DNA from 2 places in the Cloacibacillus evryensis DSM 19522 genome. Region 1 is predicted to be linked to the other one. Evidence: riboswitches for the same ligand, from Rfam matches in the RefSeq annotation. Region 1 holds a riboswitch; the other holds the start of a gene.
The links. A riboswitch is a leader RNA that binds a small molecule or an ion and turns the genes downstream of it on or off. The one in region 1 is predicted to bind cobalamin.
Positions count from the first base shown of each region.

Region 2: another riboswitch for cobalamin. It lies ahead of CLOEV_RS02020 (methylmalonyl-CoA mutase family protein); the one in region 1 lies ahead of CLOEV_RS00495 (sirohydrochlorin cobaltochelatase).

Region 1 is NZ_KK073872.1:115,517-123,303, forward strand. Features, by position in the region: gene CLOEV_RS00480 (ABC transporter substrate-binding protein) at 1-320, opposite strand, end outside; gene CLOEV_RS00485 (ABC transporter ATP-binding protein) at 305-1,096, opposite strand; gene CLOEV_RS00490 (FecCD family ABC transporter permease) at 1,063-2,082, opposite strand; gene CLOEV_RS00495 (sirohydrochlorin cobaltochelatase) at 2,085-2,975, opposite strand; cobalamin riboswitch at 3,134-3,305, opposite strand; gene CLOEV_RS00500 (histidine phosphatase family protein) at 3,370-3,975, opposite strand; gene CLOEV_RS00505 (pyridoxal phosphate-dependent aminotransferase) at 3,972-4,982, opposite strand; gene cbiB (adenosylcobinamide-phosphate synthase CbiB) at 4,985-5,926, opposite strand; gene CLOEV_RS00515 (amidohydrolase family protein) at 6,111-6,905, shown strand; gene CLOEV_RS00520 (DEAD/DEAH box helicase) at 6,983-7,787, opposite strand, start outside.
Region 2 is NZ_KK073872.1:481,784-489,570, forward strand. Features, by position in the region: gene scpA (methylmalonyl-CoA mutase) at 1-1,436, opposite strand, end outside; gene CLOEV_RS02020 (methylmalonyl-CoA mutase family protein) at 1,437-3,653, opposite strand; cobalamin riboswitch at 3,790-3,950, opposite strand; gene glmS (glutamine--fructose-6-phosphate transaminase (isomerizing)) at 4,240-6,066, shown strand; gene CLOEV_RS02030 (hypothetical protein) at 6,136-6,462, shown strand; gene CLOEV_RS02035 (GIY-YIG nuclease family protein) at 6,459-6,749, shown strand; gene CLOEV_RS02040 (adenylosuccinate synthase) at 6,814-7,787, shown strand, end outside.

The DNA.
Region 1 (7,787 bases):
ACGACTCTCACGCCGGCGCGCTCTAGCACGCCGCGGAGCTGCGGATTCTGCCGCTCCGCGAGGCCGCGCGTCAGGACGAGGTCCGGCTTCAGCGCCAGTATCTCCTCCGCGCCGCTCTTCGCGGAAAAGCGCGGCAGGTCGGGCAGCATGTCGTCATCGTCGTTTTTCGATACCGCGACGAGCCTCTTTTCCCCGCCGAGCGCGACGATGTTGTCGGTGTGGCCGGGATAGAGCGAGACGATGCGTTTTGCCGCCGCCTCCGCCTGAAACGGCGAAAGTAAAAATATGATAAGAACGTATAGGATTATTCTGGGTGCCATGCTGTGTCTCCATCCTCCGATCGGTAACGGCGGAACTTTATGCCGTAAAGTTCCTGTAAAATTTTTTCGTCAAGCAGCCCGACGGGGCCGCGGGCGACGATCTTTCCCTCTTTGAGCGCGATAAAATCATCGCAGCAGGAGATCGCGCCGTTCAGGTCGTGCGCCGCCGCGACGACGCTCCTGCCCTCCGCGGCGAGCTTCCGCAGCAGCGAGAAGATCCGGCGCGAATGGCTCGGGTCGAGCGCCGAGGTCGGTTCGTCGAGCAGGAACAGCTCCGGCTGCTGGGCTAGTGTCATCGCGAACAGCACGCGCTGCCGTTCGCCCCCCGAAAGCTCCGTCGCGGCGCGAAAGAGCAGGTGGCCGACCTCCGCGAGCTCCGCGCTTTCAAGGATTATCCTGTCGTCCTCCGGCTTCATCGGTTCAAGCGCGCCGTGAAAGGGCAGGCGGCCGAGCGAGATTATCTCGTAGACGGAGAAGGCCGCCCTCACGCTGATGTTCTGCGGCAGGAAACCGACCAGGCGTCCGAAGTCGCGGCGCGGGATGCCGCTCACTTCGCGATGGCCGAACGCGAGGGCGCCGCTGTAGCTTCCGAGGCCGCCGAGCGCGCGCAGCAGCGTGCTCTTGCCGCCGCCGTTGGGGCCGATGAGCGCCGTGATCCTCCCGCGCTCTATCTCGCCGCTGATGCCGTCGATTATTTTTTTCGCGCCGTAACCGGCGCAGAGTCCGCGGAAGGTGTAGAGGCTCACGCGCCGCGCCTCCGGCTCATCAGTATCCAACAGAAGAAGGGGCCGCCGATGAGCGCCGTAATGACGCCCACGGGGAGTTCTCCGAGCCTCTGGGCCGCGCCGTCCGCGAGCGCGAGCAGCAGCCCGCCGCCGAGGAAGCTGAAGATGAGCAGCGGCCTCGTCGCGGGCCCCGTGAGGGAGCGCATGAGGTGCGGGACGACGAGGCCGACGAAGCCGATGATCCCGAAGAAGCTGACGGCGGCGGCGGTGGCGAGCGACGAAACGGCGAGCAGCAGCGCGCGCAGCTTTTTTTCGTCGATGCCGAGCAGCGCCCCCTGTCCCTCGGAGAGCGAGACGGCGTCGATCTGGCGCGCGTAGATAAAGGCGGGGACGAACAGGATGAAGGCCGCGCCCCAGACCGAGAGGGCGGCAAGCGGGGAGGCCCCCGAGAGGCTGCCCATGAGCCAAAGGACGATGGCGCTGAGACGGTCGTCGGCGATCGCTTTGAGGAAGGTGACTCCCGCGGAGAGTATCGCGTTCGTGATGATGCCCGCGAGGACGATATAGGCCGCGCCGCCTCCGCTGCGCGCCGCGATGGCGCTTACGAGCCAAAGAGAGGCCAGCGCTCCCGCGAAGGCCAGCGGCGTCACCGCGAACGAACCGAAGAAAAAGCCGAGAGCGCCGCCGAAGGCCGCGCCCGCCGCGATCCCGAGCGTGTATGGTTCGGCGAGCGGGTTCGTCAGCAGCCCCTGCAGGACGGCGCCCGCCACCGCGAGCAGCCCGCCCGTTCCGACGGCGGCGAGAAAGCGCGGCAGCCGGACGCTGCGGACGACGAGAGCCTCGGGCGAGGCGCGCGAGGCTTCGTCTAAAAACGGATTCAAAAGCGCCGCGACGCGGGCGGCGGGAATATCCCACTCGCCCGCGCCGAGCCGCCATAGCGCGGCGATGAGCAAGAGCAGGGAGAGCAGCGCCGCGAGGCGCAGCCGTTTGACGAAAAGCCGCCGCCTATGCTCCGAGAGTTCCGCCGCGCCGGTCATCCTTATTTCATCATATCCTTGATCTTGGAGACGTATACGCGGGCCATATCCGCGTCTTCGCCGAGTCCGACGAGGAAGGTCCTGACGTCCTTGTATCCGGCCGCTTTAAGCTGGCTGTACCATGATTCGGGATCGTCCTTGTCGGCGAGGTCGTTGTTCGCGTGATCGCCGGCGACGATCATCAGCGGCGAGAGGACGAGCGTCTTCACGCTCTTGTCATGCTTGAGGCGCGCGATCACGTCCTCGATCATCGGAGCCGCCTCGACCGTGCCGAGGGCGAAGCGTCCGGGGGCCTTCTTATCGAGCGAGAGCTGGAGCTGGCTGTACATCGCGTTTGCCGCGTGGTGCGGCGTGCCGTGGCCCATGAGGACGATCACGGTGTTCTTCTTCGCGAGATCCTTCGCGAAACGCTTGATGAGGATGTCGGCCATCAGGTCGCAGTCGGCGGCTGACGAGAGGTAGGGGCTGCCGAGCTTCAAGTCTCTGAATTCATACTTGCCCTTTACCGCGGCAAAGCCGTTCACGAGGCCCGCGATGTCGTCATATTCTTCGCCGGGGATGATGTGCATCGGCATCACATAGACATGGGTGAAGCCTTCGTCGTTCATCTGCGCGAGAGCGGAGGTCGGCGTCGGGATATTGAGGTTCTGTTCCTTCGCGATCTTCCGGCGGATGATGTTCGACGTGTAGGCGAGGCGCACCTCCGTGTCGGGGAATGCCTTTTTCGTCGAGTCGACGAGGTTGTCGATCGCCTTTTTCGCCTCCGGCATCGAGGTGCCGAAGGCGACGACGAGGATGCCCTTCTTGTCGGGCTTGTCCTTCGGGGCCGCGGCGAAGGCCGTGCCGGACATTACCAGTGTGAGCATTACGAGAGCTATTACAAACGATTTCATGAGAAATATTTCCATCCTTTCGATCATCGCCAATCCAGAAAAATTCTGGGTCCAATAAAAAATGACCCGGAAGCGATCCTCCGAGTCATTACCCTGTCAGCTTATGGCAAGCTGTAACAAATGCCGCGAAGACGTTTGCCCGCGCAAACAGACCCCCTTCCCTAAACCTTTCCTCAGCAGATTTCCTGACTTCCCTTCATCCTGACAGCGCGCCTTCCCGGAAAAATTCCAGTGGCTTCTTTGCGCTTTCGTCCGAGCTACAGTGGCGGGGCCGCACCGGCATTGGAAAGATCCGCACCGGTTTCCCTTACTGAGAAAGATAATATTCGATTTTCGGTCATTATAGCAGATGGCCGCCGTGTGCGACAGGTAGTTTTTGTGCCGCCGGGGCAATTTAATCCTCCTGCGCAAAGAGAAAATCAGGGGCCGTGCTCCATAACGCCGCCGAACCGTCCGTCTTAAAGTCAAGGACGTACATGCCGCCGTTCGGTATCCGCCACTCGCCGTGCGGGATATTCCTGTCGGCGAAGCGGTGCAGGAGCGCGCGCATCACGTTGCCGTGCATCGTGCCGGCCGCCGTTGAAACTCCCGCCGCGCGGCAGCGCGAAAGCAGCGCCTCGAAGCCGGCGCAGACGCGCTCCGTGAAACCGTTGAAGCTCTCGCCGCCCTCTACCGGCCTGTCCGGGGCCGCGAGCCAGGCGGTGTAGTTCGGATCGTCGTCGAGGTTTGTGTAGGGCCTGCCCTCAAGGACGCCGAGCGAACATTCGGAGAGAGCGGCGGGAAGATAATCGGCCTCGCGTCCGTAGATCAGCTCAAGCGACTGCGTGCAGCGGGCGAGCGGCGATGAAAAGTATAACTCCGCGCGCGGATATGCGAAACGCGCGCATATCGCCCGCTGTTCGGCGACGCCGCGCGGCGAGAGGGGGACATCGCGCTGTCCCGTCCAGACGTTCTCCGCGTTCGCGAGAGACAGCGCGTGGCGGATGAGACAGATCCTCACCGGTAGTCCCTCAGCGCGTCGGTCAGCAGGTCGTCTTCCTCTCTCGTCCGTGCCGCGATGCGCACGAACTTTCCCTCAAGTCCGGGAAAATTTCTCGTGTGGCGCACGACGAGGGCGCGTTCGAGCAAAAAGCGGATGAGCTTCTCGTCGTTATCCGTCCGCGCCAGAAAATAGTTGACGCAGGTCGGCAGCGTCGCGAAGCCCGCGCCGTTTACCGCGGAGATGAGCCGCGGCATCTCCGCCGCGTAATAATCCCGCGTGCGGCGCAGAAGAGCGTCGTCCGCGAGGAAGAAAAGCGCCGCCTGCTGCGCGAGGCCGCTGACGCTCCAGCTCGGCTGCCGTTTTTTCAGCCTCTCCGTCACCGAGGCGTCGGCGAGGATATAGCCGATGCGCGCGCCGCAGAGGTTGTAGGTCTTGGTGAGCGAGCGCAGCCGTATGACGTTGGGGTGGGGCCGGTATGGGAGCGGCTCCTCTTCGGTCCAGATAAAATCGCGGTAGGCTTCGTCGACGATGAAGAGCGTCCGCGGATGGCTGGCCGCGATCTCGTCAAGTTCGGCGTCCGGTATGAAGCTCCCCGTCGGGTTGCAGGGATTGCAGAGCCAGACAGATCCCCCTTGCGGCAGCTTTGCGGCGCGGAGGTCAAAGATGTTGCAGGGGGCCGCGCCAAAATTTTCAAGCGCGCGCAGATACTCGCCGTAAGTTGGCTGGAGAATAAGATTCTTCCTATCCTTTTCATAAGAGGCGATAAGATAGATCGATTCGTTGGAGCCGCTTGTCACGAGGATATCTTCCGGCGCGGCCCCCGTCGTCTTTGAAAGAAACGCGCGCAGCGCGGCACAGTCGTCGTCGGGATAATCTTCGAGCGCCGCGCGCAGGTCGGGCGAAAAGCCCCCGCGCTGCGCCACCGCGTTCGTGTTGGTGCTGAAATCGAAGACCCTCTCCGGCATCGGGATGCCGAACTGTTGATATAATTTTTCGGGATTTGCGCCGTGCGGCCGGAATTCCATCGTCAAACAAACCTTTCTGTCGCAAAGATCAGCACGGCGCAGAGCGCCGCGGAAACATCCATAATGTAGTGAGCCCGCAGGATGTCGTTCGGTTCCGGTTCGCGCAGATCGTCGCCGAGCGTCGGACGCGCCTCCCATTCGCCGCCGTAAAAGGCGCCGCCGCCGAGGCGGATGCCGAGCAATCCCGCGAAGACGCTCTCGCCGTGGGCGCTGTTCGGGCTCTTATGGTTCAGCCTGTCGCGCAGGAAGACGCGCCAGGCGCGGCGGTAATCCATATTGGCGAGCGCTCCCGCGCCGACGGCGATCAGCGCGCCGAGGCGCGCGGGGATGAAGTTCAGGAGGTCGTCGAGCTTCGCCGCCGCCCAGCCGAAATCACGATACCGTTCGTCGTCGTAGCCGACCATCGAATCCATCGTGGAGGCCGCCTTGAAGAGCCAGGCGAATATCGCGGCATGTCCGAAGAAGGAGCCGACCGTCATCCAGAAGAGCACGGAGACGACTCCGTCGATATAGCTCTCGGCGATGGTCTCCACCGCCGCGCGCGTGACGCCCGCCGCGTCAAGCCGTTCCGTGTCGCGCCCGACGATGCGTCCGACCTGCCTGCGCGCGCGTTCGAGATCGCCCGCCGCGAGCGCGCGCGCCACCGGCAGCGACTCGTCCTTGAGCGACTTGAAGGCGATCGCCGCGTATAACAGATATATGAGGAAAGCTGTCTGCGCCCATTTGCCGATCAGCCCCGTGACGATCATTCCCGCCGCGACGGCGGCGGCGACGGTGAAAAGCACCGCCGCGCAGAAAATTACGCCGCGGCGCTTTCCGTCGGAGGGCGAATAAAAAATTTTTTCATAGAAGGTTATCAGCCGTCCCACCAATACCACGGGATGCGTCGGCCATTTGGGGTCCCCAAAAAGGGCGTCCAGCAAAAGTGCCGCCAAAATCTGCATAGCTATTCCTCCCGGTTCGCGACGCTTCAAGCGCCGCATTTTGATATTCTACAGCCAATATTACAACACGGGGATAAAATTTTTGCAAAAGCGCCTCCGGCGGAATAACGGTAAAAAACGACGAAGTATTGCGAATTTGATTTTATATGTGGCGAAAATAAAAAATGGTGGTATAGTTTTTCCCATGATTATAGACTTTCACACTCACGTTTTTCCCCATAAGATCGCCGATGCGGCGATGACGAAGCTTCAGCATCAGTGCGGCGTTCCCTATTACGCCCCGGCCACGGCGGAATCTCTTGTCAAGACGATGGACGCGTGCGGCGTGGACAAAAGCGTCGTGCTCAATATCGTGACGAAGGAGACCCAACATGAAGACGTCCTCTCTTTTGCAAAGGAGATCGATTCGGAGAGGCTGATATCTTTCGGTTCTGTGATGCCCGGCTCGGAATACGCCCTTGAATATGTCTGGAAGATCTCCGACGAGGGACTTAAGGGCATGAAGCTGCATCCGCCGCTGCAGCGCATCGACGTGGACGATAAGAGGCTTTTTCCCGTTTACGACCTGGCGCGCGCGCTCAACCTCGTCGTGATATTCCATGCGGGGTGGGACGCGACATACCGTGATGAGATGCGGGCCTCGGTCGAAATGACGATCAACGTCGTGAACAACTTTCCCGGACTGAAGCTCGTCGCCGCGCACATGGGCGGACTGCGCATCGCGCGCGACGTATTCGACCGCCTCGCGGGAAAATACGAGCTTTACTTTGACACGGCCTACGCCGCCGATCCCTGGCTCGATAAAGGGATGTTCCGCGACATCATCCGCCGCCACGGCGCTGAGCATATCCTTCTGGGCAGCGACTATCCCTGGCATCTGCCCTCGATGGAGATCGATCTGATAAAGAGCCTCGATATCGGCGAAGAGGAAAAGAAGATGATCCTTGGAGAGAACGCCGCCAGACTGCTGGGGCTGTAGGCACAAAACAGGCGGAGCCCGGTTTATCCGCTGTCAGCCTATTGAAACTCCCGCCCCGCAAGGGGCGGCCTTTCGCCTTACTTCCCCGCCAAAATCTGTTCCGCGAGCTCCCTTACGGCTGCCTTGATGTTGAATTCGCCGCCGTTTGCGCCGACGCAGCCGGGACAGCCGCCGCGGCAGCCGCAGGAGTTCATCACGCCGAGCGCCGTTTTGACGAGCTCGTTCTTTATCTCGAAGGTCCCCTCCGCGAGGCCGACGCCTCCGGGGATGTTGTCTATTATATAGATTGCCGCGCGCCGCAGCTGCGGGTCTTTGAGGCGGCTCGTCACGAGGATGTCCGCGCGGTCGCACATGAGGAAGAGCGGCGCGGTATTGCGTATCAGGTGCTCCAGCCCCTCCATCGCGAGTTTGAGTTCCGCGTCCTCCTGGCGGCACCGCGGCATCATCAGCCAGCAGGCGGTGGTGTGCATCTGTTCCTCCGGCAGGCTTATCTGCCCGAAGCCGGCGTTCTCGTGCGTAGCGAGCTTTATCTTCTTGAAGATCGTCGGCGTCAGCGTCACCACCACCTCGCCCCAGCCGTAATTGCCCTCCGTCTCGAAGTCGTCGGTGATGTTTATGCGCAGCGAGGCGTCGCCGTCTGTGTAATAATCGGCGGCGATCTCCCGGATGAAGCACTGCATCTTCTCCGTGTCGAGCGATTCGACGATGTACGACTTGCCGCCGTGGAAGTAGATGGCGTCGGGGAAGATCAGCGTCGGCGCGGAGCGGCGGTCCATCGTGCCGATGACGACGGGCTTTGTCTCGACGGTGATATCCGTTATCGTGTAGTTTTCCCCCGTGGCGCTGCGCAGGGAGAGCCCGGCGGCCGGGTAGGAGTCGGCC
Region 2 (7,787 bases), 370 kb from region 1:
TGTTCAAGCTGCAGGGCGTTGACGCCGATGATCTTTTCGCTGCCGGAGTCGATGCGGGCCTGACGGCGCGCGGCCGCCTCTTCTATGCGCATTTTCGGCAGCCCGGTCTCGATGGCCTTCGACATACCGCCGAGGGATTCGACCTCTTGTATATGGGCCCAGGCGCGGCGGATGAGTTCGTCGGTGAGCGCCTCCACGTAGTAGGAGCCGCCCCACGGGTCGATGACTTTGCAGACGCTGGTCTCGTCCTGGATGTAGAGCTGGGTGTTGCGCGCGATGCGGGCCGAGAAGTCGGTCGGCAGCGCGATGGCCTCGTCAAGGGCGTTGGTGTGGAGCGACTGGGTGTGTCCGAGGGCCGCGGCCATCGCCTCGACGCAGGTGCGCGCGACGTTGTTGAAGGGGTCCTGGGCCGTGAGGCTCCAGCCGGAGGTCTGCGAGTGGGTGCGCAGCGCCATCGATTTGGCCTTTTTGGGGCCGAACTGTTTGACGATCTTGGCCCAGAGCATACGGCCGGCGCGCATTTTCGCCACTTCCATGAAGTAGTTTTTGCCGATCGCCCAGAAGAAGGAGAGGCGCGGCGCAAAGTCGTCTACGCCCAGTCCCGCCGCCTGTCCGGTGCGGATGTATTCGAGGCCGTCGGCCAGCGTGTAGCCGAGTTCGATGTCGGCCGTCGCTCCCGCCTCCTGCATGTGGTAGCCGGAGATGCTGATGCTGTTGAATTTCGGCATGTTGTGCGATGTGTAGGCGAAGATGTCGCCGATGATCCTCATCGACGGCGCCGGCGGGTAGATGTAGGTGTTGCGGACCATGAATTCTTTTAAGATGTCGTTCTGGATGGTGCCGGAGAGCACGGATTTGTCGACGCCCTGTTCCTCGGCCGCGACGATGTAGAAGGCGAGGACGGGAAGGACCGCGCCGTTCATCGTCATGGAGACGGACATCTGCCCCAGCGGGATGCCGGAGAAGAGTATTTCCATGTCGAGGATGGAGTCGACGGCGACGCCCGCTTTGCCGACGTCTCCGACGACGCGCGGGTGGTCTGAGTCGTAACCGCGGTGCGTCGCGAGGTCGAAGGCGATCGAGAGCCCCTTCTGCCCCGCCGCGAGGTTGCGGCGGTAGAAGGCGTTGCTTTCTTCGGCGGTGGAGAAGCCCGCGTACTGGCGCACGGTCCAGGGGCGCGTGACGTACATGGTGGGGTACGGCCCGCGCAGGAAGGGCGGCAGCCCCGCGGCGTAGTTCAGATGGCTCATGCCCTCGTAGTCGGCCTTGGTGTATAGCGGGGCGACTTCGATCTGCTCCATCGTGCGGTGCATCAGGCTTTCAAACGGTTTGCCGGTCTCTTTTTCGATCTTTTTCTTCCATTCCTCATAGCTCACGGCCCTTTTGGGTTCCATGTTCAGAGGGATCTTTGTGAAATCGGGGTTTGAAGATGACATTTAGAGTCCCTCCCCTTTGCGAGGATTTTTCTCCGCCGTCCGGCAGCCGGAGGCGTTTATCGCTTTTTCCTGTATCGTCTTGAGTATTTCATAGCAGTTCGCCTTGACGTGGATGAAGTCGTCCACGCCGGCTTCGACGTATGTATCTTTGTATTCCGCGGCAGGCGCTCCCGCGAGCAGCACGCGCATCTCCGGCGCGGCGGCTTTGATGCCGCGCGCCACGGGCGGCACGAGTTCCGGGTAGGTGTCGTCGGCGGAACAGATGACGGCGACTTCCGCGCCAGACTCGACGGCGGCCCGGACTGCCTCTTCCGGCGTGGGGAAGCCGTTGTTTCTCAGCACTTCAAAGTGCGCGACTTCCATGAAGCCGGCGCTGAAGTCGGCCCGCGCCTTGTGCTGCGGGATCGGCCCCATGTTGGCGAGGAATACGCGGATGTTTTTGCCGGTACGTTCGGCGAACTCTTCGGTCGTTTTCCTCAGCGCCTCTATCTGTTCGGTCCAGCGGTGGGTGCCGACGGCCTTCACGCTTTCTTCACCTTCAAAGCCGTCGTTGAGCGCATTTCTCACTTCGCCGACGGTCGCGCCCGCGAGGAAGGCCTCGATGACGGCGTCGACGAATTTCGCGTCGCCCTCGTGGACGTTCTCCATGATCTTATCGAGGCATTCGGCGGCGTGCTGCCTGTCCGTGAGTTCGAGGAACTTGTCCACGGAGGCTTTTCTCGCACGGTAGAGCTTTTCCCCGCCGGGGAACATGTTTTTGAGCGGTTTTTCAAGCGTGTTCGGGTACATGTTGGTGCCGACCGCCCTGTCCCTGCGGAAGGCGAGGTTCTTGAGGCGGTTCTTGAATACTTTTTCTATTTCGCCCTGGACGGCGCCCTTTTTCAGCGCGGAGTACATCCCGCCCTCGCCGTCGACGTCCTGAAGGAGCGCCCAGACGGCCGCGGCGCACTGTGTCGTGAGGCGCTCGACATACCACGAGCCGCCCGCCGGGTCGACGGGCTGGAGCATGTCGAACTCGGTCTGGAGCATTATCTGAATGTTGCGCGCGATGCGTTTCGCGATCTCGCCGCTTGGACGGATGGCGTCGTCGAAGCAGCTGACCTGCATCGAGTCGACACCGCCGACCGCGCCCGAGAATGCCTGGGTCGTCGCCCTCAGTATATTGACATAGGGGTCGTAGACGGTGGAGGTGAAGTGCGAGGTGCGCGCGAAGATGTCTATTTTGCCCCGTCCGTCGGCATCGACGCCGAAGGCTTCGGCGATCTGCGCCCAGACGGTGCGCGCCGCCCTGATGCGGGCGATCTCCATGAAGAAGTTGGTGCCGATGGAAAAGCTGAATTTTATGTGCGGCATGACCGTCTCCGGCTCAAGGCCGCGGTGGCGCATCGCCCTGATGTAGGCGATCGCCGCGCTCATAGCGTAGGCGGTCTCCTGGGTGGCGCTCGCGCCGCCGTTGTGGTAGACGTCGCCGCGCACCAATATCGTCTTGAGCTTGGGGGCGTTTTCCTCCGCCCATTTTATGGCGAGAGCCATCTCATCATAGAATTCGTCGATCGGCAGCGGGAGGTTTCCGCGCTCGGCAAGCTCTCCCAGGGGGTCGGCTCCGACGCAGCCTTTGGCCTCTTTGAGGCTCTCTTTGACGCCGGCGGCCCTGGCCTGAGCCGCGACGAGGGCCAACACGGGAACGGCGGAGGCTCCCGCGTAGATGTGGAGCGGCACCTTCGTAAAATCAAGATCTTTGAGCATCTCGTCCGCGTCGCGGAGCGTCGTCAGCGAAAGTCCCCGGTAGTCGTCTTTAAAGAGCGCCGGGTCGGGATCGCGCCCAAGCTTCGTGCAGTCGTCGAGCTCGAAGTTCAGGATGGTGGCGCCTTTGCGGAGCTCGTTTTTCACGGCCTCGTTCGCCTCTTCAGGCAGCACGTCCGAGGAACTCTGGGCGATCTTCCACGGCTCGGCGATGTAGCCGGAGCTCTTTGTTCCGCGCAGGAACGGAGGTTCTCCGGGCATGCCGCCGATGTTGAGCAGCTCTTCGTTGTCGGCAAGCGTATAGACCGGTTCAAGGGTGATGCCTTCGTAGGTCGGCGTGAACATCCGTTTGTCGAACGGAGCTCCCTTGAGGGCCGCCACCGCTTCGTCGTACCACTGTTCGCGTGTGGGAACGGCAAACTCTTCAAAGGAGACAGGCGGAAATTCGCTCATTTTCACCTCTGTTTCGTTCATATTACAGCTTCCCTTCCAGATAAAGTTTAAGCGGGCAAACAAAAAAGACCGCCTGCGGGCGGTCTTGCAAAAGTTGTCGGCGAGTAGATAAAGGTGTTTCTAAACGCACTCGACGACCCCCGCCCGCGCAGGGATTGCCGCAACCTCTATGCAGACCGGTCTCCTGGCTTCCGTTCATCCTACTTTCCGCGCCTTCCTGAGTCGCCTCAGTGGCATCGCGGTTTCGTCACGGTTACAGTGGCGGGGCCGTTCAGGATTTACACCTGATTCCCGAGCATCTGCATCAATACTACATTCTGCGTTTATGATACGCTTAAAGGGTCTGTTTCGTCAATCTTTTTCTTTTGTCTGACGTTTGTGAATATTTCCGCGTCAATTGCGGGGCGGTTTGCGCGGACCGAGAAAGTTTTGATCCGGCTCTCCGGCCGCCTCATCAAGAAAGCTGAAGTTCTTTGAAAAATCGGCGTTTATACTCGCGGGGATTGCTTAGTTATAATTTATTTTTGTCCGCCATTTTTTTTATATTTACTGTGAGAATATTGTAGAATAGATAGTGCTTAACAGTTGGTGAAAGGATGATAGATAAATGTGCGGAATCATGGGCTATATAGGGGACAGGGATACCACGAAGGTAATACTCGAGGGTCTCGCAAAGCATGAATACCGCGGTTATGACTCGGCGGGCATAGCCGTTATCAAGGATAATAAAATATCGGAGCTCCGCACCATCGGCAGGGTCTCGCAGCTTGCCGAGAGGGTCGCTAAGGAGCATTTCACCGGCGATTTCGGCATCGGCCATACGCGCTGGGCGACGCATGGCGGCGTGACGGAGAACAACGCCCATCCCCACGTTTCGAGCGACCATCGTGTTGTGCTCGTACATAACGGCATCATCGAGAACGCGCGCGAGATACGCGCCGACCTTGAGGCGCACGGGATAAAGTTCCACACCGAGACGGACACCGAGTCGGCGGTGCAGTATCTCGGCTACGTCTACGACGGAGACCCGAAGGCGGCGATCGTGAAGCTGACGAAGCGTATCCGCGGCGCTTTCGCGCTCGTCATCATGTTTTATGACAAGCCGAACGAGATATGGGTGGCCCGCAAAGGCTCCCCTCTCGTCGTCGGCCGCGCGGAGAATGAGGGGTTCTGCGCCTCCGATCCGACCGCGCTGCTGGAATATACGCGCGACGTCTGGTTCATGGACGACGACGAGATGGCGCAGATAACGAAAGAGGGCTGCAAGTTTTTTGACTTTAGCGGCGCCGAGCACGATAAGGCGTCGATGCACCTGGACTGGGACGCGGCGATGACCAACCGCGGCGCTTATCCGCACTTCATGCTCAAGGAGATACACGAGCAGCCCGAAGTGGTGGCGCACACGCTCCTGGGGCGCGTGGCGGGAGAGAGCGTCGACCTCAGCAAGGAGCTTGGCTGGACGGCGGAAGAGGCCGCGAAATGGAAGAAGATACACTTTATCGCCTGCGGCACCTCGCACTACGCGACGGTCGTCGCGGCGCGTATCATGGAGACTCTCGGCCGGTTTGAGATACGCACCGAGGTAGCCTCCGAGTACCGCTACCGGAATATCCCGATAGACGACGAGACGCTCGCCGTATTCGTCTCCCAGTCGGGAGAGACGGCGGACACGCTGCACGCGGCGCGCCTCGCGAAGGAGCACGGCGCGAAGTGCCTTGTGATCACCAATGTGCGCGGCTCGACGATACACCGCGAGGTGGGGGAGGCGCTCGTCACTCCCGCCGGCCCGGAGATCGGCGTCGCGGCGACTAAGACCTTTATGGCGCAGATGACGGTGCTGACGCTGCTTGGCCTCTATCTCGCGAAGCTCCGCGGCGATTTGAAGCCCGAAACGGAGAAACGCCTCACCTCGGCGCTGATGGATATCCCCGGCAAGCTCGCCACCGTGCTTTCGCACGAGAAGGATATCGAGGCGCTGGCGCGTGATTTCGCCGACGCGCGCGGTTTCTTCTTCATCGGCCGCGGCCTTGCCTACCCGCCAGCACTTGAGGGGGCGCTCAAGCTGAAGGAGATATCGTACCTCCACGCGGAGGCGTATCCCGCCGGCGAGATGAAGCACGGACCGATCGCGCTCCTGGACAAGGAACTGCCGGTCGTCGCGCTCGTTCCGAAGAACGATTTGTGGGAGAAGACTATCTCCAATATCGAGGAGTCGATGGCGCGCAAATCCCCGATCATCGCGATCGCCACGGAGGGCGACGGCGAGATCGGCCACTATACGAAGCACGTCATCTTTACGCCGGAGACGGAGCCGGAGCTCTTCCCCTTTGTCGCGATAATCCCGCTCCAGCTCTTCGCCTACTATATCGCGCGGCAGCGCGGCTGCGACATCGATATGCCGCGAAACCTCGCCAAGAGCGTCACAGTCGAGTAATTTTAAGAAGTTTGAAGGAAGGCAGGCGGAGCTCTTCCGCCTGTTATTTTTTAGGCAGGCTGATAATCAATGATAAATAAAAAAATAGTGATCCTCATGATCCTTGCCGCGGTGCTTTTTGCCGGCATCCCCTTTATCGTGGGGGCCTTGTCCGGCGGGAGGGAGGTCCCTCTGCTTGAGCAGGCGCGGGAGTATATTTCCGCGGGAAGCAGCGCCGAGTTCATCGCGCATTTTTCCGCCTTCACCGGCCTCGCCTACTGGCTTTTCTCCGGCAGTTGGGATTTCTTCTGGGAGTTTGACGATGAGGGCTTGTGGGATTTCCTCTTCGACCTCTTCCATCACGGGCCGGAGAAGTATAAGTTTGAAAGAGACGCCCCCGGCACCTTCTCGATATGAGCGCCTACACCTACATCCTGCGCTGCGCCGACGGCACCCTCTACACCGGCTGGACGAACGACCTGGAAAGGCGGCTGCGGGCCCACAACGCCGGCAGAGGGGCCCGCTACACGCGGCCCCGCCTTCCTGTGGAGCTGTTTTATTATGAGAGTTATGAGACGAAAGAGGAGGCGATGTCGCGCGAGGCCTTTATAAAAAAGATGCCGCGGCGCGCCAAGCTGCTCTTAAAGATACGTAAAATTTCCGACAAAACTACTTGCGAATCTCAACTACAGGGGATACAATAGCAAAGTTTCGGAAAGAAATGTCAAGGAATAAAACTTTTGGCAATCTGTTAAAGAGGTGTTTTCAATGAAAGGTCGCACAGATATCGTTCTGGGAGTACAGTGGGGAGACGAGGGCAAGGGGCGCGTCGTCGACGTGCTGGCCGCGCGGGCCGGCGTCGTCGTCCGCTATCAGGGCGGAGCCAACGCGGGACATACCGTTATCGTGGGTAATGAGAAATATGTCTTCCATCTGCTGCCCTCCGGCATCCTCTATCCCGGCAAGACCTGTGTGATAGGAAACGGCGTGGTGCTGGACCCCGAGACGCTCTTTGAAGAGCTCGACGATCTCGCGTCGCGCGGCAAGAGGCTTGCGCGCCTTGTCGTGAGCCACGGCACGCACATCGTCATGCCGTACCACAAGATGATCGACAGGCTGGCCGAGGGAGCGCGGTGCGAAGGGACGAAGATCGGCACCACGGGACGCGGCATCGGTCCATGCTACGCCGATAAGTACGAACGCATCGGCATCCGCGCCGAAGATCTTGTCAACCCGGAGATACTTAAAGACAAGCTGGAGCGCACGCTCAAGATAAAGAACGACATCCTGACTAAGATATACGGAGCCGAGCCGCTCGACTTTGAAGAGATATATGACAGAGCCCTCAAGTGGGGCGAACGGCTCTCGCCGATGCTCGGGGAATCCTTCCTTGAAATATACGACGCCGTCCGCGCGGGCGAGAACGTCCTTTTTGAGGGAGCGCAGGCTACGCTGCTTGACGTGGACTACGGGACATATCCCTTTGTCACAAGTTCGAGCCCCTGCGCGGGCGGAGCCTGTACGGGAGCGGGGATCGGGCCGTCGCGCATCGACCGCGCGATCGGCGTCGCCAAAGCCTACTGCACCCGTGTAGGCGAGGGCCCCTTTCCGACGGAGGAGCTTGGAGAGACCGGAGAGCTGCTCCGCTCAAAGGGCGGAGAGTTCGGGGCGACCACGGGACGTCCGCGCCGCTGCGGTTGGTGCGACCTCGTCGCCGTGGATTACGCGGTGAAGGTCAACGG